Regions from separate parts of the Robertmurraya mangrovi genome, predicted to be linked through region 1. Evidence: riboswitches for the same ligand, from Rfam matches in the RefSeq annotation. Region 1 holds a riboswitch; each other region holds the start of a gene.
What was found. A riboswitch is a leader RNA that binds a small molecule or an ion and turns the genes downstream of it on or off. The one in region 1 is predicted to bind thiamine pyrophosphate.
Positions count from the first base shown of each region.

Region 1 (7,903 bases):
CCATATTACAATTATATTTCAATTATATGTCAACTGTTTTACAGGTGACAGGCACCTAATATAATTGAAGGTACTTAATTTTAATTTCATTTGAGAGAATATCAGAAACAGGCACAATTGTGATCTTTCTTTTTTCTAATTCTTTTGCTGATTCAAATATACCAGTTGAGCAAACCTTTCCAGTTACTCCAACATGACCTATCGCAACTCCGGTCCCCTCTTGTTCAGTGATTTTCGCTAATAGAGACATCTGTTTTTTCACATGCGGGATGGAGGCTACATCATCCAAAAATACGTCTCTTTTGATAATAGGAACACCTAGTTCTTTTGCTACTTTAGGAAATTTTGATTTTGAACTAGTAGCACTATCAACAATATAAAGTCTCTTCTCTTTCGCTACCTCAACTATAACCCTTACAATATCTTCCTTTTCAACAACTAACGAGCCCATATGATTGTTTAAACCTAAAGCATATGGAACACTATCAATTGCTTCTGTTACACGTTTCCTTACTTCCTCTAAAGGTAAATCTGCTGTAATGGGTTTTGGACCTAACCATGACATTTTCCCCTTTTTGGGCTGCATCGGTAAATGGACCATGACTTCAAATCCATTTTTATGAGCCCACTCTGCATGCTCCTTAGATGTTTCCGTAAATGGCATGACAGCCACCGTAATCGGTACATCCCCTTCTAAAAACTCTTTTACTCCTCCAATTCCACCACCAAAGTCGTCTATAATAATGGCAGCTTTTTTCTGTTGGGTCTGGGCATTACTTGTTAAAGTAGCAAAAATGGTAAGCAAGATTGAAATGAAAACAACTAGGCACCTTTTCATAATTCCTCCACCATTCCTTCGTATAATAATCAAAAGTACTATCACTGTAAAAGCCTTCTATTTAATGTAACCGGTCCAATCATGCCTCATTCTAATTTGCTTGGAAAAGAAGTCATAAAAAAAACAAGCATCCACAATTCATGCTTGTTTCTCACCTATCTATTAAGAAGCTTTTTTATCCATTGCTGAATAATGATTCTTTGTTTGTATCAAACGTGATGAAGTGGAAAGTAAGATCGCTAAAACAATCGAGCAAAGAACAAATGCTCCTAGCATAGTTGAACCATTTACGATTAATGAATAGACCATTGGTGATTGTCCTTCTGGTGCATATTCACCCCAGAATACGAAACCGGCAACAAAATGCCAGAAATAACGAGCTACACTTCCAATAAAAGTAGCAATGACAATCCAAATCATTAAATTTTTCTTATCTCCATTTTTCACACATTTTTGAATCACTTGATAAAATAGTCCAGCAAATCCAATAAAAGCAAAGGCAATAAAATACTCAATAACAAATTGTACTGGGCTTAAGAAATAAATGTCCCCAACTGCTACTTGCAATAAGCCCCATAGGAAACCTGATGCCAAAGCTACTTTGAACCCCCAGCGGAATGCAACGATAAAGATTGGAACCATTGCAAAAGAAATTGAAATTGACGGTGAAACTTTGATTGAAGGCAATAAATCTAAAATTAATGCAAATGCAGCGAAAAAAGATGCCTCAATCATTGGTAATAACCCCATTTTTTTCATAAAAAAACCTCCCTTTCCAAGTTTAAACACAACCTCAAGGGAGATATTGAAAGCAGACAAAATTAATTTCATCTATCAATCCACATTCCTGCGCTAGCATTAACTAACAGGTTCAAAGGGTCAGAACAGACAAATCTGCTCACTCTCAGCCATACAGCTCCCCTTGTGGTTACGTTTATGTAGTTGTTTACGTTCATCAGTATAACGTAAATATCCCTATTTGAATAGGGTTTATTTTCATTATTTTAACATAATTTCAAAACAATCCTAATCCTCTGTTATCTTTGGAAAAACTCTACCCATTCACCTTCAGGGCCATAAATGAAAAAGTAACGATATCCATTTGGAAGGACAGTGATATGATCATCAACAAATTTGACATCTAACGCTTTCACTCTATCAAATTCTTCTTCGATGTTATCTACTGTTACAGCCAGGTGATGAACTTTTCCTTCTGCTGGTAGAGAGTCATTATAACCTTGTATTAATTCTAGCTCAGTTTCATCCGAACCTTCAAATCCTAGAAAAGCAAGTTTTAGAGCGCTATCCGAATGTGGAACATGTGCCTTTAATTTAAAGCCAACCACATCTTCATAAAATTTTATTGATTTTTCAATATCCTTAACCATAATTCCCACATGATCTATTTTTTTACCCATTTGAAAATCTCTCCTTTTACTATTTTCTGAAAATAATAATTAATATTAATTCTTCTAAATCTAATAGTCAAGAAATCGAAACTATCAAACATTATTACGGTAACTCGACCAACTAAGAGGTCAAGCAACTTAAAAGAGCCAACTATTAAGTCAGCTCTCGTCAATCTTCAAATTAAATTTTAAATCGGGACATAACACTTTGTAATTGTTCTGCCATTAGTGATAAGCTTTGAGCACTTGCAGAAACTTCCTCTATGGTTGCTACATTTTCTTCTGTACCAGCACTTACTTCTTGTGTGGAAGCTACGCTAGCTTCTGCTATTTTTTTCACTTCGTTAATTGATTCGACCATTTGATTACTTAAAGCGCTTAGCTCTTCTAAAGCAGAGGATACTTCTTCGACTTTATGTGTAACTTGATCAATAGAACTTTCAATGTGAGCAAATGCTTGACTAGCTTCACTCGTATAATTTAATCCCTCTTGTACTTCTTCATTTTGCTCTTCCATTGAGCGCACCGCTTGATCAGTTTCATTTTGAATTAAGGAAATCATTTTTGTAATTTGATCAGCAGACTTTTTGGATTCTTCGGCTAGTTTACGAACTTCGTCAGCAACTACGGCAAATCCTTTACCATGCTCTCCTGCTCTAGCCGCTTCTATTGCCGCATTTAGAGCAAGTAAATTGGTTTGATCCGAGATGGTTGTAATTAGATTTACAATATTACTAATTTCATTTGATCGTACACCTAAAGAGCGGATAACCTCCGTTGTCTCGGAGACAGAATCATTGATTTTATTCATTTGTGTTACAACTTTGGAAATAGAAGAAGAACCTTTTTTGGTTACCTCATTCGTCTTTTCAGCTGTTTCTAACATATCTTCACTACTGCGGGTAATTTGTTCAATTCCAGATGACATTTCACCAACAGAGTTCTCAACTTCATTAAAGTGACGTAGTTGTGTTTCCACACCTTCCGCATTTCGTTGAACTAGATTAGCAATCTGTTCACTTGCAGAAGTACTTTCCTGTGCACTTGCATTTAACTGTTCACTGCTTGAGGCTACTTGTGATGCGGAGTCTCGAACCTGACCTACTACCCCTCGTAGGTCCTCAACCATACGATTGACTGATTCGACCATTTGACCAATCTCATCTTTACTCTTTACTTTAATGGTTTCAATTGAGAAATCACCTTTTGCTACCTTCTCAATCGCTCTTGAAGCCTTTACGATAGGTCTCGCTAATTGGCCAGAAACAAGAATAGCCAACCCTAAAGCAAGAATAACTGCAACGATACTTATTATAATTACAGTTAAACGAATACCGTCTACAGATTTTGAAGTTGCTTTTGTACCCTCTTCTAAGCTCTTTTCTTGGATGGCAATCAATTCATTTCCCTTGGCTAAAAAATTGCTTCCTATCGTTTTGGCATCGCCCTTTAGGATAAGCAAATATTCTAATTCTTCATTTGCCTTTTTATGTACAACTTGCTGAGCAATTGTTTCCTCAAATTGAACCCCAATTTCTTCAAGCTCTGTTAATATTTTTTTGCCCTCTGGTGAAACAATACTAACTTTTAAAAGTTCCAATTCTACCTTATAGTCTCTTAGAGCCTGTTTATACTCTTCTAAATAACTGTTGCCACCTGTTAGAAGATAGGCACGAATCGCACTTGATTGTTCTAACATTTCTTCTTTTAATTTTTCTACTTGCATCAGCTTGGTGACTCGATCTTCAATGAGTTCATTATAGGACTTGTCCACTTTCATCAGTTGGTATATCCCTGTTCCGGAAACTGCCAACAAAAGAATCAAAACTAAACCAAAACTACCTATTAATTTTTTTCTCACGGTCATGTTTGTACTATTTTTAATCAATCGATTAACAAGCTTATTCTTGCTTGCCCCCTTCATATGTAATCACTCCTTTAGCCCTTATTAATTTAGATACATTATACCAGTTTTTATAGAGAAAACTGAAAATAAAGGTAATTTTTTTATTTTTACTATATAACAGTAAAAAAGTCCTAGTTATTAAGTCGAATTCTATACTTGGTCGTTCCAATTCTATTTATAGTAATTATCATATATAAATGGATATACTAAAGCTTAACTATATGTAACATTCTGAACAAAGGAGGTTCAATAATGGACACTCTAACCATTAGAATTATTTTTATATTAGGCCTTATTACTGATCTATTTCTAACATTATATTTGTTTAGAATTATGGATGAAATCGGTGTAGGAGCATTTATTCTATTAGTTGTCCTCCTCTTTGGGGGAACGATATTTATGTATTTTATTTTAAGGAGAAATATCAAAACAAAACGCTAATGCCTTCTAGACATTAGCGTTTTGTTTTGTAGAGTAACATCTCAGTTAATATAGTTTTTCTTGGTAAAAGTAATTTGGCTTTATGATTTCATCTTTGTAACCTCGATGAAAGATGTGCGTAGTTGCAGGTGATACAGGGGGAATCAACCAATCCCAATCTCCGGTTAGATTTCGGTTAGCCGCTTGCTCCTTTTGTTCAAACAATTTAAATTGATGTGCAGCGGTATGATGGTCGACAATGCTTACCCCTGCATTCTTATAGGAATGTAAGACTGCAATATTCAGCTCTACTAATGCTCGGTCTTTCCAGAGTGAAGAGTTCCTATTCATATCAAGATTTAGTTGTTCTGCGATTTTTGGCAACATATTGTAGCGGTAGTCATCGGCTAAATTCCTTGCCCCAATTTCTGTGCCCATATACCATCCATTAAACGGGGCTGCCGTATAGCGAATCCCGCCGATTTCTAGACACATATCAGAAATAAGAGGAACCGCATACCATTTTACTTGTAATTCCTCGAACCAGCTAAGCTCAGGGTGATGAATAGAAACCTCTAAAACATGTGTCTTAGACAAAGGAAATGGTTTTGGTGAAGACTCATTTATTTGAATCACTAGTGGTAAAACATCAAATGGAGTCCCTTCTCCTTGCCAACCTAGTTCCTCACACTTTTTCGTTAGAGCAATAGATGCTGGGTCACCTATAACACCATATTCTGTTTCATATCCAGCATAACGAATCAACTGATGGTTCCAAATTCTAATTCTATTTTGATCTGATTCTTGTTTAAAAATAGTAATAGTAGGTCTAATTTGTCCATTGTTTGTAGCGAATTGAATATGGTCTTCTAATGCCTCAAATATGTCCGATTCTGTATTTAGATTTCTCTTATCTCGAACGGTCAAACTGTCCCAAAACAGTCTTCCAATACAACGGTTGCTGTTTCTCCAGGCCATTTTAGCACCATGTTCTAATTCCTCAAAGGTATGTTCATAGTACCCAAATTCAGTAATCTTTTCTTTTATTTGAAGTATTCTAAGATTTATTTCATCATCGTTCTTGTGCAACTCTTTATAACAAGTAGTTATAAATTGTTCTGCTTCAGCAAGCAATTGATCTTTCAACTGCTGAGCCCCCTATCTACATAAAAACTAACAAAATTATCCCCATCTTATTTCAGAATGAACGAACTTGTCAAACCTCCGTATGCCTTGCTAGATTTCAATGCTTATAAACATGCATGGTTATGTCCCATTTTATATATCTAACTCTAATTCAACGAGTTAACTATACGTTGAACAATTTCTTCCCCGCTTAATATCTTCTCTCCTCCACCTTGGGCTTGGGTTTCGTTTCCTCCACCTTTTCCGTTAATCAATGGAAGAATATTTGCAACAAGGGCTTTCATATTAACAGCTGCCTCTTTACCTCTGCTACACACAATCTGGATTTGATTTTCGTTTTCGGAAATTAAGAACACATTTAACTCTTCCTTTTTTGATACCAGTATTCTTGCTTGTTTTTGGAGTTGTTGGATGGTTCTTCCTTCATAAACTTGGCCAACAATTTGATGTTGATTAATGATTGAGGACTGATTTAGTAATAGGTCCGTCTCTAAATGAAGTAATCGGTCAGTTGATTCTTCTAATAGCTTTTCAAGTTCCTTATTTTTATCTAAAAGTCTTCCAACGGCTAGTTCCATGTCTTGTTCAGGTGCATTTAATTGTTGGGTTAGTTTGGATAAGACTTGGTGTTTCTGATAAAAATGCTTTAACACTCGATTACCGCAAATAAACCCAAGGCGAACTTTTTTCTTCTGTCTCTCCCAATCAAGAATTTTTATAGATGAAACTTGGCCTGTTGAGCTTGGATGAGTTCCTCCACAACCGTTGTAATCAAATTCAGGTATGATCACTAGCCTTATATCTTCTGTAACGGTTGGTTTCTTTCTTAAAGGATATTGTGTAACTTCCTCTAAAGTAATCCATTTCGTTTCAATCGGTCGGTTCTCTAATATTATTTGATTTGCTAGTTTCTCAGCTTCACGAACTACTTCTTCTGTTAATTCTTCTACATTCAAATCAATGGTTAGTGTTTCATTTCCTAAATGGAAGCCGATTGTTTCCATGTCAAAAAGCTCCGCGAAAGCAGCAGAGAGAATATGTTGTCCTGCATGCTGCTGCATGTGATCAAATCTTCTCTCCCAATTGATTACACCAGACACTTCAGCTTTACCCTCTAATGGTCTATTTATGTAATGTCTTATCTCATTGTCAACTTCTTCTACGTTTATCACGTCAACTCCATCTATTTGACCTGTATCAAAAGGCTGTCCTCCACCAGTTGGATAAAATGCTGTTTCCCCTAAAACAACATATGTATGGCCATTCTCATCTTCTTGCTGTTTTAATAATTTTGTTGAAAATGATTGGATATAAGAATCTTCGTAATATAATTTTTTCATCGATAATCTCCTTAATTGGGGTCAGTCCCCCTTTATTACATTAAAGGGGGACTGATCCCGTTTTCTAATACGCTTTAGCCCAGTAAACTAATTTTTCGGCTTCTTTACCGCAACATACACAGTTACTAGAAACTTTCTCTTGTTCAAATGGGATACATCGTGAAGTGGCACTTGTTTGCCCTTTGATTTGATCTTCACAATCTTTATCGCCACACCACATTGCTTTGATAAACCCTGGGTTGCTTTCAAGATTTCCTTTAAATTCATCCATATTGGTTGCTACTGTTGTCTTCTGTTCACGTAGCTCTCTTGCTCTCTCATACAGATTTTGCTGTATATCTTCTAACATTTGTGGAAGTTTTGTTTCTAGTTCTGCCATTGGAACAAACGTTTTTTCACCCGTATCTCTTCTTACTAGAACAACCTGTTTGTTCTCAATATCTTTTGGTCCCACTTCTAAACGTAGCGGAATCCCTTTCATTTCGTGTTCATTAAATTTCCAACCAGGTTTTTTATCACTAGCATCTATTCCTACTCTGGCAATTTTAGAGAGAGTCGCTTTCAAATGATAGGCAAAATCAAGTACTCCCTCTTTATGCTGAGCAATTGGAACAATCATCACTTGAGTTGGTGCCACTCTAGGAGGAATAATTAATCCTCGATTATCACCGTGAACCATGATCATGGCCCCGATAACTCGAGTAGTGAATCCCCAAGAAGTTTGGTGCACATATTGTAATTCTCCCGTTTGGTCACTAAATTGAATCCCAAATGCTTTAGCAAAGCCGTCTCCTAGATGATGGGAAGTTGCTGATTGTAAAGCCTTTCCATCATGCATCAAACT
Region 1 is NZ_JAXOFX010000003.1:348,796-356,698, reverse strand. It holds gene SM124_RS07395 (divergent polysaccharide deacetylase family protein) at 56-838, opposite strand; gene thiT (energy-coupled thiamine transporter ThiT) at 1,001-1,597, opposite strand; TPP riboswitch at 1,666-1,771, opposite strand; gene SM124_RS07385 (VOC family protein) at 1,876-2,256, opposite strand; gene SM124_RS07380 (methyl-accepting chemotaxis protein) at 2,429-4,171, opposite strand; gene SM124_RS07375 (hypothetical protein) at 4,406-4,594, shown strand; gene SM124_RS07370 (nitric oxide synthase oxygenase) at 4,640-5,719, opposite strand; gene SM124_RS07365 (alanyl-tRNA editing protein) at 5,866-7,059, opposite strand; gene proS (proline--tRNA ligase) at 7,124-7,903, opposite strand, start outside.

Region 2 (8,167 bases), on a different contig from region 1:
ATGTTTTTCAATACAAAATATAAATTAATAATTAAAATTAGACATTCTTTTTTGGAAAATTGAACCTTTTTGTATTTTTAATCGTATAAGTTATTAGAATAGGAGGAGTTTTTATGGTGTTAAGGATTGAGCATGTTACGAAAAGGTTTGGGGATTTTACAGCTGTTGATAATCTTTCTATTAGTATTCCAGAAAAAGAAATGTTTGGATTTTTAGGGGCAAATGGTGCTGGGAAGACAACGACTTTTAGAATGATTCTAGGCTTACTAAACCCAAGTGGTGGGACTATTACGTGGGACGGGAAGCCAATTAATTATTCTACTAGTCATTTAATTGGGTATCTGCCGGAGGAAAGAGGTCTGTATCCGAAGCTGAAAGTGAAGGACCAAATTGTTTATTTAGCTAGATTAAGAGGAATGCAAAAACAAGATGCTTTGAAAGAACTAGATGTTTGGTTAAGTCGTTTTAAGGTCCCTGAATATGCAAATAAGAAAGTAGAAGAGCTTTCGAAAGGAAATCAACAAAAAATACAATTCATTGCGGCTGTTATCCATAGACCGAAATTACTTATTTTAGACGAGCCATTCAGTGGACTTGATCCTGTCAATGTTGAACAGCTTAAAGAGGCTGTTTTAGATTTAAAGAATAATGGGACCACCATTGTTTTTTCCAGTCATCGAATGGAACACGTAGAGGAAATGTGTGAACATTTATGTATCATGCATAAAGGTAGCCCTGTTGTACATGGCTCTTTGAAAGAAATTAAACGTTCATTTGGAAAGAAAAACTTAGTTATTCATGCAGACTTTTCCCTTGAATTTCTAATGGACTACCCAGGAGTTATGAAATCAAAAAAGACAACAGAGGGTATTCACCTACAAATAGAAGGAGAAGAAGTTGCGGAAAAGGTATTAAAAGAGATTGTAGGAAAAGGCTTTATTCGGAAATTTGAAATAGAAGAACCATCCTTAAACGATATCTTTATAGAGAAAGTAGGTGCAGCATATGAGTAATTTTTGGGTTATTTTATTTCATACTTATATTAGCAAATTAAAGACAAAATCTTTTATTATTACAACTTTAGTCACGCTTGTCATTATTGTCGGTCTTACTAATCTAAATACTATCATGGAGACTTTTACTAAGGACGAAAAAGGAACAAACATAGCTGTAATAGATGAAACGGCAACACTTATACAGCCTCTTCAAGAACAATTGAAAATCGTTAATGAAGAAATAAAGCTTACTAATTATGAAAAAACAGAGGAAGCAGCTGAGAAAGATGTAGAAGAAGGTAATTATGAGGGCTTACTGTTATTAAAATTTAATGAAGAAAACTTACCAGTAGCTACTTTTAAAGCAAATACGGTTGCAGATACAACCTTATCACAAGAACTACGGAATGGCTTGCAGCAAATCAAAACGCAATTGGCAGCGAATCAAATTAATCTGACTCAAGAACAGTTAGGAAAGCTTTATGAGCCTGTTCCATTTGAAAGTATAGCATTAGCTGAAAACGCAAAAACCGAGGAGGAACTTAACCAAGCTCGGGGATTAGTTTATGTATTGCTATTCTTTATTTATTTTGCCGTAATCATGTATGCAAGTATGATTGCAATGGAAGTGGCGACAGAAAAATCATCACGTGTAATGGAGATTCTAATCTCAAGCGTATCCCCAGTAAAGCAGATGTTTGCTAAGATATTGGGAATTGCTTTGTTAAGTTTAACTCAAATGGTCTTACTAATTGGAGTAGGATACTATTCAGTTAAACATAATATGGACTCTTTAGAAGGTGGCTTCTTTAGCTTCTTTGGATTCGGTGACGTACCGTTAGCAACGATTGTCTATGCTTTAATATTTTTCTTATTAGGATATTTCCTATATGCAACCTTAGCAGCCTTTTTAGGTTCACTAGTTAGTAGAATTGAAGATGTTCAACAAATGATTACGCCAATGACTTTATTAGTGGTTGCTGGATTTATGATTGCCATGTTCGGACTAGGTCAACCAGAAACACCATTTATTCAAATTACTTCTTATATTCCGTTCTTTACACCGATGCTTATGTTTATGCGTGTAGGAATGTTGACTCTACCAGTTTGGGAGCCACTTTTAGGGATTGTTATATTACTCATTACCATTATACTGCTAGCGATATTTGGAGCTAGAGTATACAAAGGGGGAGTATTAATGTACGGAAAATCAAATTCCTTTAAAGATATTAAAAAAGCTCTACAACTTACGAAGAAGGATTAGTTTATTAGAGATAAAGAAAAATATATTTGCAAATTTTACCTTATGTGTTATAGTTGCAATGAAAATAACATATTCTTACGTCACTGGGGGTGCCGGATATTGGCCGGCTGAGATTAAGACCTATAGTCTTTGACCCTTTTAACCTGATCTGGTTCGTACCAGCGGAGGGAAGTGTATTGACTTTTGTCTACATACGCAGATTCCTATTGCTGGAGTCTGCTTTTTTTGACTCCAAAAAATAGAGGATTTAATTAGTATGCACACCCCCAGTGAAAACCACAATTGGAGGGATTTTTATGGGGAAAACACAAAAGTTAACGTTAACGGCAATGATGGTTGCAATCGGAACACTAACCAGTCATATGTTTTATATTCCGATAGGCTTTGCCAAAGTATTTCCTATGCAACATTTTATTAATGTATTATCTGCTGTATTATTAGGACCTTATTATGCAGTAGCCCAAGCTTTTACCGTCTCATTATTAAGAAATATGATGGGAACAGGCTCTCTATTTGCTTTCCCAGGCAGTATGATTGGAGCTCTCCTGGCAAGTCTAATATTCTTAAAAACTAGAAAAACGTTATTTGCAGCATTTGGTGAAGTAATTGGAACAGGAATATTAGGAGCCTTAGCCTCATATCCAATTGCTACACTTTTATTAGGAAAAGAGGCTACTCTATTCGGCTTTGTGCCAGCATTTATAGTGAGTTCCATAGGTGGAGCGGCAATAGGCTTCATAATTTTAACTGTATTCCAAAGAAATGTAGGACTGAACAGAGAATTAAATAATGTTAGTAAGTTCTAAAAACGAACATATAACTAATATCTTTATAGAGAAATAAATTTAATAGAAAAATCTACTAGGGGAGTCCTATAGCAGGGCTGAGAAAAAACGCGCGTAAAGTTTTTGACCCTTTGAACCTGATCTGATTCATATCAGCGTAGGGAAGTAGTCTGACAGTGCGATTATTCACGCACTCTTCATCTACTTACACTCGGGTTCCTTATTGGGAACCCGTTTTTTATTTTTTGAGCAAACAAACAAATTGGAGGTATAACCATGCAAAAAGAGAAAAATCAATTACAACCATTAAATCAGTTTCCAGGCAGTAGAAAGGTTTATGTAGAAGGTGGGAGCACAGATATACAAGTTCCAATGAGGGAGATTTATCAATCAGCAACGGAAGGAATTTTTGGAACAGAAGAAAATGCACCAATTCGAGTGTATGATACGAGTGGACCTTATACAGATCCTAATTACGAGGTTGATATTTATAAAGGCTTACCGAAGCTTCGTCAAAACTGGATAGTAGAGCGTAATGATGTTGAGGAATACGAAGGTAGAGAAGTCAAACCAGAAGATAATGGCTATCGAAATGACGTGGATGGTAGAATTGTAGAAGTTTTTCCTAATGTTGTAAAAAGGCCTTTAAGAGCAAAAAAGGGCTCGAATGTAACTCAAATGCACTATGCGAAAAAAGGCATGATCACACCTGAAATGGAGTTCATCGCTATAAGAGAACAGCTTGACCCAGAGTTTGTACGTAAAGAAGTAGCATGCGGAAGAGCCATTATCCCTGCTAACATTAATCATCCTGAAAGCGAACCAATGATTATTGGACGTAACTTTCATGTGAAAATAAATGCGAATATCGGAAACTCTGCGGTGTCTTATTCTATTTCAGAGGAAGTAGAGAAAATGACTTGGGCAACTAGATGGGGTGCGGATACCATCATGGATTTATCAACAGGGAAAAACATACATACAACAAGAGAATGGATTATTCGTAACTCTCCTGTACCTGTTGGAACTGTACCTATTTATCAAGCATTAGAAAAAGTGAAAGGTGTTGCAGAAGATTTAACTTGGGAGGTTTATCGCGACACGTTAATAGAACAGGCTGAACAAGGGGTTGATTATTTCACCATTCATGCTGGAGTGCTATTAAGATATATTCCAATGACGGCAAAAAGAACGACAGGAATCGTGTCACGTGGAGGATCTATATTAGCTCAGTGGTGTTTGGCTCACCATAAAGAAAACTTCTTATACACTCACTTTGAAGAAATCTGTGAAATCTTAAAAGCGTATGACATTGCTGTTTCTTTAGGAGATGGACTACGACCAGGATCGATTGCAGATGCAAATGATGAAGCACAATTTGCAGAGCTAGAAACATTAGGTGAATTGACGGAGATTGCTTGGAAACATGATGTTCAAGTTATGATTGAAGGTCCAGGGCATGTGCCAATGCATATGATTAAAGAAAACATGGAAAAACAATTAGAAATTTGTAAAGAAGCTCCTTTTTACACGCTCGGTCCTTTAACTACAGATATTGCACCGGGATATGATCATATTACATCAGCTATTGGAGCTGCCATGATTGGCTGGTTTGGAACAGCCATGCTCTGCTATGTAACGCCTAAAGAGCATTTAGGACTTCCAAATAAAAATGATGTTCGTGAAGGGGTTATCGCTTATAAAATTGCCGCACATGCAGCTGATTTAGCTAAAGGCCATCCCGGTGCACAAGTGAGGGACAATGCATTATCAAAGGCTCGATTTGAATTCCGCTGGAACGATCAATTTAATTTATCTTTAGATCCTGAGAGGGCTAGGGAATATCATGATGAAACCCTACCAGCTGAAGGAGCTAAAACGGCTCACTTCTGCTCTATGTGCGGACCAAAGTTTTGTTCTATGCGTATCTCTCAAGATATTCGAAATATGGCTCAAAGCGGAGAGAAAAGTGAAGAGGAAATTATTGCAGAAGGAATGAAAGAAAAGGCAAAGGAGTTTGTCGACCATGGCTCAGCCATTTATAAGTAATCATTCCCCTCATACGGTTAGTGAGCTTAAGGAAGAAATTAAAAGGCTGAAGGAAAATATTCAAATGCTTGAGTTGGAAATACAACATATTCAGAAGAACTGTAAGCATGTTTTCTTAGAGGAGCAAGGTTTTCGAAAATGTATGAAGTGTCATAAAATTGATGTCTATTACTATTAAGCTAACATTTAACCCTGCCGTTTGGTGGGGTTTTTACTATATTTAAATAGGTTAAGAAGTAATGATGGGATAAGAACGTGCATTCGCCTTTTAAAGGTGATAGAATGGTAAAAAAACGGTTGTGAGGAAAAAAATGAAGGAAATAAAATTTATACATACAGCAGACCTCCATTTAGATAGCCCTTTATTAGGTTTAAAATATCTGCCAATAGATATATTTAAAAGGCTGCAAGAAAGTACTTTTCATGCTTTAAGAAAAATAATTGATACTGCCATTGATCAAAAGGTGGATTTCATCATTATAGCTGGTGATATATTTGACGGTGAGGACAGAAGTATCCGAGCTCAAGTCCGTTTTAAAAAAGAAATGGAGCGCTTAGAAAAACATAATATTAGTGTTTTTGTCATTCATGGTAACCATGATCATTTAAGTGGGAATTGGACAAAGATTGAAATGCCGGAAAATGTATTTGTTTTTGGAGAGAATGTAGAAGTAAAGGGTTTCAGCACTTCCCATGGTGTTACAGCTAGTATATATGGCTTCAGTTATCCTGTGCGCCATGTATATGAACGGAAAATTGACTCTTATCATAAGGAAATGGATGCAGACTTTCATATTGGGATTCTTCATGGAAATTTAGAGGGTGGAACGGACCATGGAAATTACGCACCATTTCAACTTAAAGACCTAATGGATAAAGGGTTTGATTATTGGGCTTTAGGTCATATCCATAAGAGAACAATCTTATCTGAGCAGCCGCCTATTATTTATCCGGGTAATACTCAAGGTAGGCATAAAAAAGAGAGTGGCCCAAAAGGTTGCTATATAGTTACACTAAACGAATATCAAAGTGATTTAACATTTATTGAGACAAGCGATGTTATTTGGACGACTGAAAACATTGATGCAAGGGATTGTAAAACATTTGATGACCTATATAGACTTTGCCTACAAACAATGGACGGTTTACGTAAGGAAGGAGTTGGACAGTTACTGAACTTTAGTATAGTGAACTTAAATAATGAATTCTTAAACCTTCAATATTTAAAAGATGAGTTGCTGGACGCTTTACAAGAAGAGGAGAAAGTTGAAGATAATTTAATATGGCCCTATAACATCGAACTAGAGGAAGCGGTTGGTTGGAAACGAAATGAGCTTGCTTCAGAATCAGATTTTTATGAAGAAATCTTTAGGGTAATGGATGGATTGCAAAATATAGACGAAATGGTTGCTTCTTTATATGAACACCCAGTAGGAAGAAAGTTCTTACAACCACTAACTACAGAAGTAGTAGCTTCCGTTAAAAAGGAGGCAGAAAAAATACTAATCCAAGGTCTACTGAAGAAGTAGGGAGGGAGTTATAAGTGAAATTAGAGGAAATTCATATATACGGATATGGAAGACTGGAAGATGTATCTATAAAAAGTTTGGGAGATTTCCAAGTATTTTACGGTCAAAATGAAGCAGGTAAATCAACTATAATGTCATTTATTCATAGCATCCTTTTTGGTTTTCCAACAAAACAACAATCTGATTTAAGATATGAGCCGAAAAAAGGAACAAAATATGGTGGGAAACTAGTAGTAACTTCTAAACAGGGGAGAGCAACGATTGAACGAGTTAAAGGAAAAGCGGTTGGAGATGTTAGTGTTTGGTTGGACGACGGTACGATAGGTGGGGAAGAGCTTCTTAAAGAAATCCTTAGCTCTATAGATAAATCACTATATCAGTCTATCTTTTCATTTAACCTACATGGTTTACAAAATGTCCATCATATGAAGAGTGAGGACTTAGGTAAATTCTTATTTTCGACTGGGGCATTAGGGTCTGACCGTTTGCTTACGGTTGATGCTGAATTACAGAAGGAACTTGAATTGCGTTTTAAACCAAATGGCAAAAAGCCCCTAATTAATGAGAAACTTAAAGAAATAAAAGATGTATACAATGAATTGAAAAGAACGGAACAGATGAATGCACGTTACAATCAATTTTTACAAGAGAAGGAATCTTTACATAAAGAAATTTATAGTCTGAATGAAAAAATAAACAGATTAGAGAAAATGAAGAGTCAACTAGAGGAATGGGAGAAGCTGTCCCCAATTGTTAAAGAAAGCTTGCTGTTAAAAGAGGAATTGGACCAAACAAAAAAAGCCCCTTATCCAGTTGATGGAATATCTCGGTTAGATCAAATTAATCAAGTGATTACACCACTCACCGCACAAATGAAAACGATAAAAGAAAGAATTAGGAGTATTACAGACGAAATAAAGGCAAATGAACCTAACTATCATTTGATAGAAAACGAAACAGTGATAACTGCAGCGACTGAAAAAATGCCCTTATATGATTCTATCTTGGAACAATTAAATGAGTGGGAGTTAAAAAAACAGCAGCTAGAAGAAGAAATTAGATCAATAAGAGAGAAGCTACACATCCCGATTAATGAAGAAAATATTGTAAATGTAAACACAAGTATCTTCATGAAGGAGAAGACCGCTTCTGCACAAAAGAAGCAGCAACGTCTTAACGAGAAAAAGGAAGAGCTAGAAGAATTATTTAATTCTGAAAAAGCTGCTTTGGAAATGCTTGAAGGAAGAATGGAACAGATAAAGAATGAGCTTTTACCTAAATCTGAAAGAGAGAAGCTGGAGGAAAATGTTGCTAATATAGTAAAACAAGAATCATTAAATAGAGACCTTCAGGAGATTCAAGAGAAAATTCAATTCTACAAAAAGAGTAGAGAAGATGCTACAAGACGGAAAACACAAAACTTTAGGCAAGGGATCATGTTTGGGTTCATTTTTACTCTTTTAATTGGCTTTGGGATTTGGAAAACAGAGTTGCTGCTATCTGCATTTGGGGCAGTTGGAATTATATATGTCTTCAGTTTACTGT
Region 2 is NZ_JAXOFX010000001.1:52,814-60,980, forward strand. It holds gene SM124_RS00385 (ABC transporter ATP-binding protein) at 114-1,013, shown strand; gene SM124_RS00390 (ABC transporter permease) at 1,006-2,259, shown strand; TPP riboswitch at 2,335-2,446, shown strand; gene thiW (energy coupling factor transporter S component ThiW) at 2,556-3,065, shown strand; TPP riboswitch at 3,113-3,225, shown strand; gene thiC (phosphomethylpyrimidine synthase ThiC) at 3,321-5,093, shown strand; gene SM124_RS00405 (hypothetical protein) at 5,071-5,271, shown strand; gene SM124_RS00410 (metallophosphoesterase family protein) at 5,405-6,622, shown strand; gene SM124_RS00415 (ATP-binding protein) at 6,637-8,167, shown strand, end outside.
Region 2: linked by a shared signal. The riboswitch ahead of thiC (phosphomethylpyrimidine synthase ThiC) and the one ahead of thiT (energy-coupled thiamine transporter ThiT) in region 1 are both predicted to bind thiamine pyrophosphate.

Region 3 (8,167 bases), on a different contig from region 1:
AAGTAAGGCTCTAATAAAAGCAGCTCTTTGCTTCATTCCACCAGATAACTCATCTGGATAGGCAGAGAGATAATCTCCTAATCCGGCTTTATTTAACATGTGGATGGCTTTCTCTTTGTCTGTTTTTCCATGTAGTTCTTGTCCAAGTAATACATTTTGTAGAATCGTTCTCCAAGGAAACAGAGAAGGAGTTTGTGGCATATAGCTAATAAATCCTCGTTTCCCATTGATTGTTTCTCCATTTAATAGGATGGAACCGGAGTCTGGGGCTAGGATCCCGCCAACTAGGTTGAAAAATGTACTTTTACCACTACCAGACGGCCCTAAAATAGAGACAAATTCTCCTTCTTTTATTGCTAAGTTTAAATTTTCAATGACTACTTGATGATCGAATTTTTTACTTAAGTTATGGACCGTTAATACATTCATTTTTTCGTATCTACTCCTTTCACTCGGTAGCGGACTAGATATCTTTCTATTGAAACAATAAGGAAAAAGAATAATAAACTAAGAATCATAATAGCAAAAATGGCTACAAAAACTCGGTCCGTCCGAAAAGAGGAGGAAGCAAGCGTCATATAGACACCAATTCCTAATTTTGCACCAAGCCATTCAGAAATAACGGCTCCCATTACACTATATGTAGCAGATATTTTTAAACCTGAAAAAATGGAAGGTAAAGAATAAGGCCATTCTAGTTTCCAAAAAAGTTGGCTTTTTGTAGCACCTGCCATGTTCATGTAGTGTTTTAACTCTGGAGCTGTTTGCCTAAAACCATCTAGTGCAGCTACAGTGATGGGGAAGAAACAAACCAAAGTGATCACAATGATTTTAGGTAGCAGTCCAAATCCAAACCAAATAACGAGAAGTGGTGCCAACACAATAATGGGTACATTTTGAGTTAGAATAAGTAAAGGATAGATTGATTCCCTAACAGTCGGCAGTAGGTGCAATAGGATAGCTGTCGCTAGTCCAATCACTGATCCAATAATAAACCCCAATAGAGCTAATTGTATGGTTGAAACTAGATGGGGCATGAACGGTTCCCAGCCTGAATATCCTTCCATCATGATATTGGATGGTGGGGGAAGTAACCATTTAGGAATATCGGCGAATTTTACAGTAATCTCCCAGATAATGAACAAAAGGAGGAGAACCATTAATGGTCTCCATCCCTTCTTAAAAAATTCCTTCATTACTTATACTTCTCCGTCAATTGATCCATTGTAATACCTTCAGGTTGATAGAGTACCTTAACTTGAGAGATTACGTTGCTACTTCCAAGTTCAATCATTTTTTCATTCATTTTCGAGATAATATTAAATAATTCCTGAAGATCTCCTTCCATGGTCGTCTCTAAAGGATGTACTTCATACTTTACGCCGGATGCTTCTATCACTGAAATTGCAGCATCTACATATGGAATGACACTTTCACCATTTTTTGTTTTGGGTATGATTTGAATACTCACTAATGCATTTGCCATGACTAGCCCTCCTTATTCAGGTAAAAATTCATTTGTAAAGGCTTTTTCCGCATCTAGCTCGCCTTCAAGTAGTTTGTTTTCTAACATCCAATTGGCGTAGTTTTCCCAGACCTCAAGCTTCTGTTCACCCCATCTAGGTGCATCATCTTGATATTTAGATGCTAACCATTCTTGGCTTTTTTTCACTAAGTCTGCATCTAAATCAGGTGCTGCGGCTAATAAGATATCTGCTGCTTCAGCAGGTTGGTCCATTGTATATTGGTAGCCTTTAGCTGCAGCCTTCATAAAAGCTTTTACTGTCTCTGGATTGTCTGAAATCATTTTTTCATTCGTAGCGAGTACCGGTGTATAGTAATCCAATTTCTCGGAGTAGTCGGTTAAATAAACCATATTGATTTCCTCTCCACGAAGCTCTGCTTCTACTCCCGTCCAACCGTAATAAATCCAAGCAAAATCAATGTCTCTTTTTACGGCAGTAAAGAAATCAGTGTCTCCCATATTAACGAAATCTACTTTTTCAACATTCCCATCCTCTTGTTGCATGAGAGATGCAATTACTGACTTTTCAACGGGAGATCCCCATCCACCATAGGATTTACCTTCAAAATCTTTCGGCGATTTAATATTTTTATCTACAGGTGAAGCAAAACCAGATGTATTATGTTGAATGATTGCGGCAATGGATACTAAGGGAACGTCTTGCACACGCGCTAATGTAATACTTTCTTGGTAGCTAACACCAAATTCAGCTTTTCCAGAAGCAACTAACTGGTCAGCACCTGCTTCCCCTGGCATAATTATTTCAACGTCTAAACCTTCTTCTTCAAAATATCCTTTTTCTTTTGCAACATATAAACCAGTGTGATTTGTATTTGGAGTCCAATCGAGAACAACAGATACTTTTTCTAATGATTTTTTCTCTTCTTTTTGTCCTTCAGAAGTTTCTCCATTTTGATTCCCTGCACATCCAGTTATCAAAAACAAAGAACATAAAGCAACTAACCATCCTTTTTTCATTTTGTACCGAGCCTCCTATGTATGTGAAAAATTTCTTAGGTAAGGGCTAAAGCAGCCTAGGAAAACAAAAAGCGCCCAAGGAAAAGACCTTTGGGCGCATACCGTAAACAATAGACATGTACTGTTTTTAGAATATGTTCCCTACGCTGGTATAAGCCAGATCAGGTTCAAAGGGTCAGCAACTAAAGGATGCAATCTCAACCGGCAACACCAGTTCCCCTACTATTCTTACCTATTTGAATAAGTTTCAATGTGAAGAAATTGAAATTTATTCTTATATTGTTAATTCCTCACTCATTATAACAGATTATTTTTAATTGACTACTAAAAGTATGTTTTTACTTGTAAAAGAAGTTTATTGTAATAAATCAAAATTTTCAGTACAATTTAAACTGACTAGTCGTTTCTAATAAAGGTTGTGACTGTTTAATAACTATGATTTAATAAAAAAATAATTTGTACAAAGTTACGGAGGAGAACACATGCCCCCTATTGTTTCTGAAGAGTATAAGCGACAGAAGAAAAAAGAAATTTTAAATAGTGCGCTTGCTTGTTTTGCAAAAAAGGGGTTTCAAGCCGCAACTATTGATGATATTGTTGCCCATTCAAGTATTAGCAAGGGTGCTATTTATAACTATTTTAAGAGTAAAGAAGAAATCTATTTAGAATTAATGAATGAACAAACGAATGAAACAAATGAGCTTTTAACAGAAAAAATAAACTCTTTTCAGACAGCAACTGAAAGACTTTTATATTTATTTGACTTATACATATCTATTGATCCCTTCGATCCAGATAGGAAAGAAACGATTGTGGTACATTATGAATTTCGTCTTCACTCCTCTAGAGATGAAAATTTACGGTTACTTTTACAAGAGAGAGGAAACAGGTTTTTTATTGATTTCGTAACAAAGATTGTAGAACAAGGTGTGAAAACAGGAGAATTCAAGAAGGATATCAATCCGATTATGGTTGCAAACCTATTCTGGACGATCATTGATGGTGCTACTGTCCAAGCTGTGCTATATAAGGAATACCCATACCAAAATATATTGGAGTGCATGAAAGGTATGGTTATGGATACCTTATTGGAGACAAAGTCTTAATATGAACGAACCTCTTGTTTCTAGCAAGAGGTTCATTTTAATAGAAAGAAGGTATTTTTAGTGTTATTAAAATGGTTAAAGGAATCTCATCATACGGTTTTATTAACAGGTGCTGGGATGTCTACAGAAAGTGGTTTACCCGATTTCAGATCTTCTCAATCTGGAATGTGGAAGCAAAAGGATCCAAGTAAATTTGCTAGCACGAAAGCTTTAAATGAAAATGTAAATGAGTTTATTGAGTTTTATCGTCATCGAGTGATTGGCTTAAATGAATGTAAGCCGCATATTGGTCATAAAATTCTAGCCCAATGGGAAGAGAAAGCTATAATCCAAAGTATTATTACTCAAAACGTAGATGGATTCCATCAACAAGCTGGTAGCAAAAAAGTGGCTGAATTACATGGAACGTTGCAAAAGGTTCACTGTCAGAACTGTGGAAAGTCGTATTCGAGTGAAGAATATTTAAGGGAACAATTTGCATGCGAATGTGGGGGAGTTTTACGACCATCTGTTGTTTTATTTGGAGAAATGCTTCCTGAAGAGGCCCTCGATTTTGCCGTTACAGAATCAGAAAAAGCAGATTTGTTTATCGTTTTGGGTTCTTCACTAAGTGTCACACCTGCTAATCAATTTCCTTTAGTAGCTAAGCAAATGGGGGCAAAGCTTGTCATCATTAACATGGAGCCAACAGAACTCGATGCGTATGCTGATGAAGTCATTCACAATAGAAAAATTAGGGAATTACTAGTGGAATTAAATAATCAGCTTGGTTTGTGAGAGTGTATAAAGAAAAAACGCTTGAAGTATAACTGGGAATGTTTTTTCAAGCGTTTTTTGTTGTATCACAATGAGGAGAATTTACGGGCTAAAACAACATTCCAGCAATTGCACCACTCAGTAAGGAAGCGAGGGCACCAGCAATGACAGCTCTAATTCCTAAACGGGCAATGTCTGCTCTTCGACTAGGTGCTAAGTTACCTAATCCTCCTAATAAAATGGCCATAGATGAGATGTTGGCAAATCCACATAAAGCAAAGCTTACAATCGCCACGGTTTTTGGAGATAAATTCGGGATTTCTGGAGCGAAAGCTGAGTAAGCCACAAATTCATTTAAAATGAGCTTTTGGCCAATAAAGTTTCCAGCGATGATAGCTTCATCCCAAGGAACACCGATAGCAAATGCGATAGGTGAGAAAAGATAGCCTAAAATCATCTCCAAGGAAATTCCTGAAAAGCCAAACAAGCTGCCCAACCACCCTAGTAGTCCATTGATTAGTGCAACTAAAGCGATAAAAGCTAAAAGCATGGCACCAATATTTAAAGCTAATTGTAGTCCAACACTAGCCCCTCTTGCAGCTGCATCAATTACGTTTGTTGAATCTTTATCCATCTCCATTTCAAACTCTTTTGGTTCCTCTGATTGATCCGTTTCAGGAACAATCATTTTTGCCATAATTAACCCTGCAGGAGCAGCCATAAAACTAGCTGCTAGCAAATATTCCAGGGGCACCCCTAATAGTGAATATCCTACTAATACAGAACCTGCTACTGATGCAAGCCCACCGGTCATAACGGCAAATAACTCAGATTTCGTCATATTATTTATGTATGGTCGAATGACAAGAGGAGCTTCTGTTTGTCCAACAAAGATATTAGCGGCAGCTGACATCGTTTCTGCTTTCCTAGTTCCAAGAAACCATGAAAGTGCTCCACCTATAATTTTTATGACCACTTGCATAATTCGTAAATAATAAAGAACGGATATTAAAGCAGAAAAGAAGATTACAACAGGAAGCACTTGAAAAGCAAAGACAAATCCTACACCAGACCCTTCTGCATACAAACCGCCAAATAGGAAGTTGATCCCTTGATTCGCGTAATTAATTATATCGTTAATGACCATAGTAAAACGATTAAGCCCTTTTTGACCTGGCTCCCATTTTAAAACAAGGAAGGCAAAAGCAAACTGAATAGCAAGCCCACCTAAAATAGTCCTTAGTTTTATGGAGCGTTTATTTTCGCATAGTAAAAAGGCTAATGCGAGGACAGTTATTACTCCTAAAATACCCCAGATAATATTCATAACCTACACCTCAAATACAAAAAATGATTTCCTGTAGGTAGGTTGTCCAAAATTACTATTAATAACTCGCGTATAAAAAATAAGGAGCTATTATAAGGCTGTTTCGCAAATGTGGTTATTAGGTTTACTACTTCTGAGTTTTTTCAATATACTCAAACAAGAATGACTGTCCATTTCGATAAAAGCGCGGATCATATATCCCAAGTTTGTTATCATCATCAACAATGACTACAAATGGAGACCATTGATAAAGGGTCTTAGCTTCTGGTTTTTCTTTAAATAACGTTTCTAAATCAGCCTCTTCACTTGAAGATAGTGAATACTGCTCTGTTTTCTTTTGAAACAAATTATCTTTAAAAATTTTAACAGTATCGTTATCCTTTGTAATAACCGAATAATTCCACGGTATAAAATCCGCTGAAAGGGCGACTTGTTCATAGTCATCCTCATATTGCTGGTACAGAATATAACCTTGCGTAGATTGAATCAAAATATGTAACATAATGAATGCCCAAGCGGCTCTAAAATAAATAGGCGATCGTGTGTTGTTTTTTCTAGATAGAATAAATGCTGCAATTATGATGACCCAAAACACAAAGTCAATGATTGGAATGGTGCCAAAGGTAACTCTGATGTTTGAGAAAGGTTCTAAATAACCGGTTCCCCACGCATTAAATAAATCACTAGTATTATGAATGACAACAGCAATCCATCCTAATAATAGCAAACGTAAATCAGTTACTTTCCAGAATAATTTACTAATAAAATAAAACAGGAACGCCCAAATAGGAGTTGAAAATATAGAGTGGGTGATCCCGCGGTGCCACATTTGATATAGGCCTTCATTGTCCCAAAATCTAGAGATGACATCGATATCAGGTATTTGACTTGCCCCAACTGCGGTCACCAGAAAAGCAGTTTTTGTCCGCTTATCCATGTCTCTTTTATCAACAGCCCCGTACAAGGCTAGACCAAAAAGCGTGTGAGTAATAGAATCCATCCTGACACCTCTTCTTTATGCATGCTATTTTTCCCATTCATTATAAGCGTTTTTAATTCCATTGAAAAAGGATAAGGCTCTTTTTGGGGTGATATAGAATAAAATGAAGGGATGAGGTAAATCAAACGTTGCAAACTCCTCAAAATCAAGATAAGATTGAAGTTATGAGATTTTTTATGCATGATTGTTTTCACATTACAGTTGTGTTAGGTAAATATAACGATCATTAGGTCTTTATTTTATAAAAGCAAGACAGCCTAAGCTGAAAAAGAGAGGAAATATTACATGGCTAAACAATTTAAGGATGATGTATTAACTCGCCGTACATTTGCGATTATCTCCCACCCTGATGCTGGTAAAACAACATTAACGGAAAAGCTTTTACTATTTGGTGGAGCTATTCGTGATGCGGGTACCGTTAAAGGGAAAAAGACAGGAAAATTTGCTACAAGTGACTGGATGGAAATTGAAAAACAAAGGGGAATTTCCGTTACATCCAGTGTGATGCAGTTTGAATATAACGGTTGCCGAGTGAACATTTTGGATACACCAGGTCACCAAGACTTTAGTGAAGACACATACCGTACATTAACAGCTGTAGATAGTGCAGTCATGATTATTGACTCCGCAAAAGGGATTGAGGAGCAAACATTAAAGCTATTTAAAGTTTGTCGTATGAGAGGTATTCCAATCTTCACATTTATCAATAAATTAGACCGAGAAGGTAGAGCCCCACTTGAACTTTTGGCCGAGCTTGAAGAAGTAATGGGCATTGAATCATATCCAATGAACTGGCCAATCGGAATGGGGAAAGAGTTCTTAGGAATTTATGACCGTTTTTACAAGCGTATCGAACAATTCCGTGTAGATGATGAACACCGTTATGTTCCATTAAATGAAAATGGGGAAATAGATGGGGAGCATAATCTGAAGAATTCAGGTTTGTATGACCAAACTTTAGAAGAAATTATGCTTTTAAACGAAGCAGGAAATGAGTTTTCAAAAGAAAGAATTGCAAACGGCGAGCTAACACCGGTTTTCTTTGGAAGTGCTTTAGCTAATTTCGGTGTGCAAACATTCCTAGAAACGTATCTGCAATTCGCTCCATCACCACAAGCTAGAAACTCTTCAGAAGGTGAAATTGATCCACTATCAGAAGATTTCTCAGGATTTATCTTTAAAATTCAAGCAAACATGAATCCAGCTCACCGTGACCGAATTGCTTTCTTACGTGTTTGTTCTGGTAAATTTGAAAGAGGGATGACGGTCAATATTCCTCGATTAGGTAAGACGATAAAATTATCTCAGTCAACACAGTTTATGGCTGATGACCGCAGTACGGTTGAAGAAGCGGTTAGTGGGGATATTATTGGACTATATGATCCAGGAACTTATCAAATTGGAGATACGTTAACCGTTGGAAAAAATAATTTCCAATACGAGAGACTCCCTCAATTTACACCGGAATTATTTGT
Region 3 is NZ_JAXOFX010000001.1:370,874-379,040, forward strand. It holds gene SM124_RS01905 (ABC transporter ATP-binding protein) at 1-429, opposite strand, end outside; gene SM124_RS01910 (ABC transporter permease) at 426-1,196, opposite strand; gene SM124_RS01915 (MTH1187 family thiamine-binding protein) at 1,196-1,486, opposite strand; gene SM124_RS01920 (ABC transporter substrate-binding protein) at 1,499-2,503, opposite strand; TPP riboswitch at 2,625-2,734, opposite strand; gene SM124_RS01925 (TetR/AcrR family transcriptional regulator) at 2,986-3,609, shown strand; gene SM124_RS01930 (NAD-dependent protein deacylase) at 3,670-4,386, shown strand; gene SM124_RS01935 (NupC/NupG family nucleoside CNT transporter) at 4,475-5,692, opposite strand; gene SM124_RS01940 (metal-dependent hydrolase) at 5,820-6,692, opposite strand; gene SM124_RS01945 (peptide chain release factor 3) at 6,978-8,167, shown strand, end outside.
Region 3: linked by a shared signal. The riboswitch ahead of SM124_RS01920 (ABC transporter substrate-binding protein) and the one ahead of thiT (energy-coupled thiamine transporter ThiT) in region 1 are both predicted to bind thiamine pyrophosphate.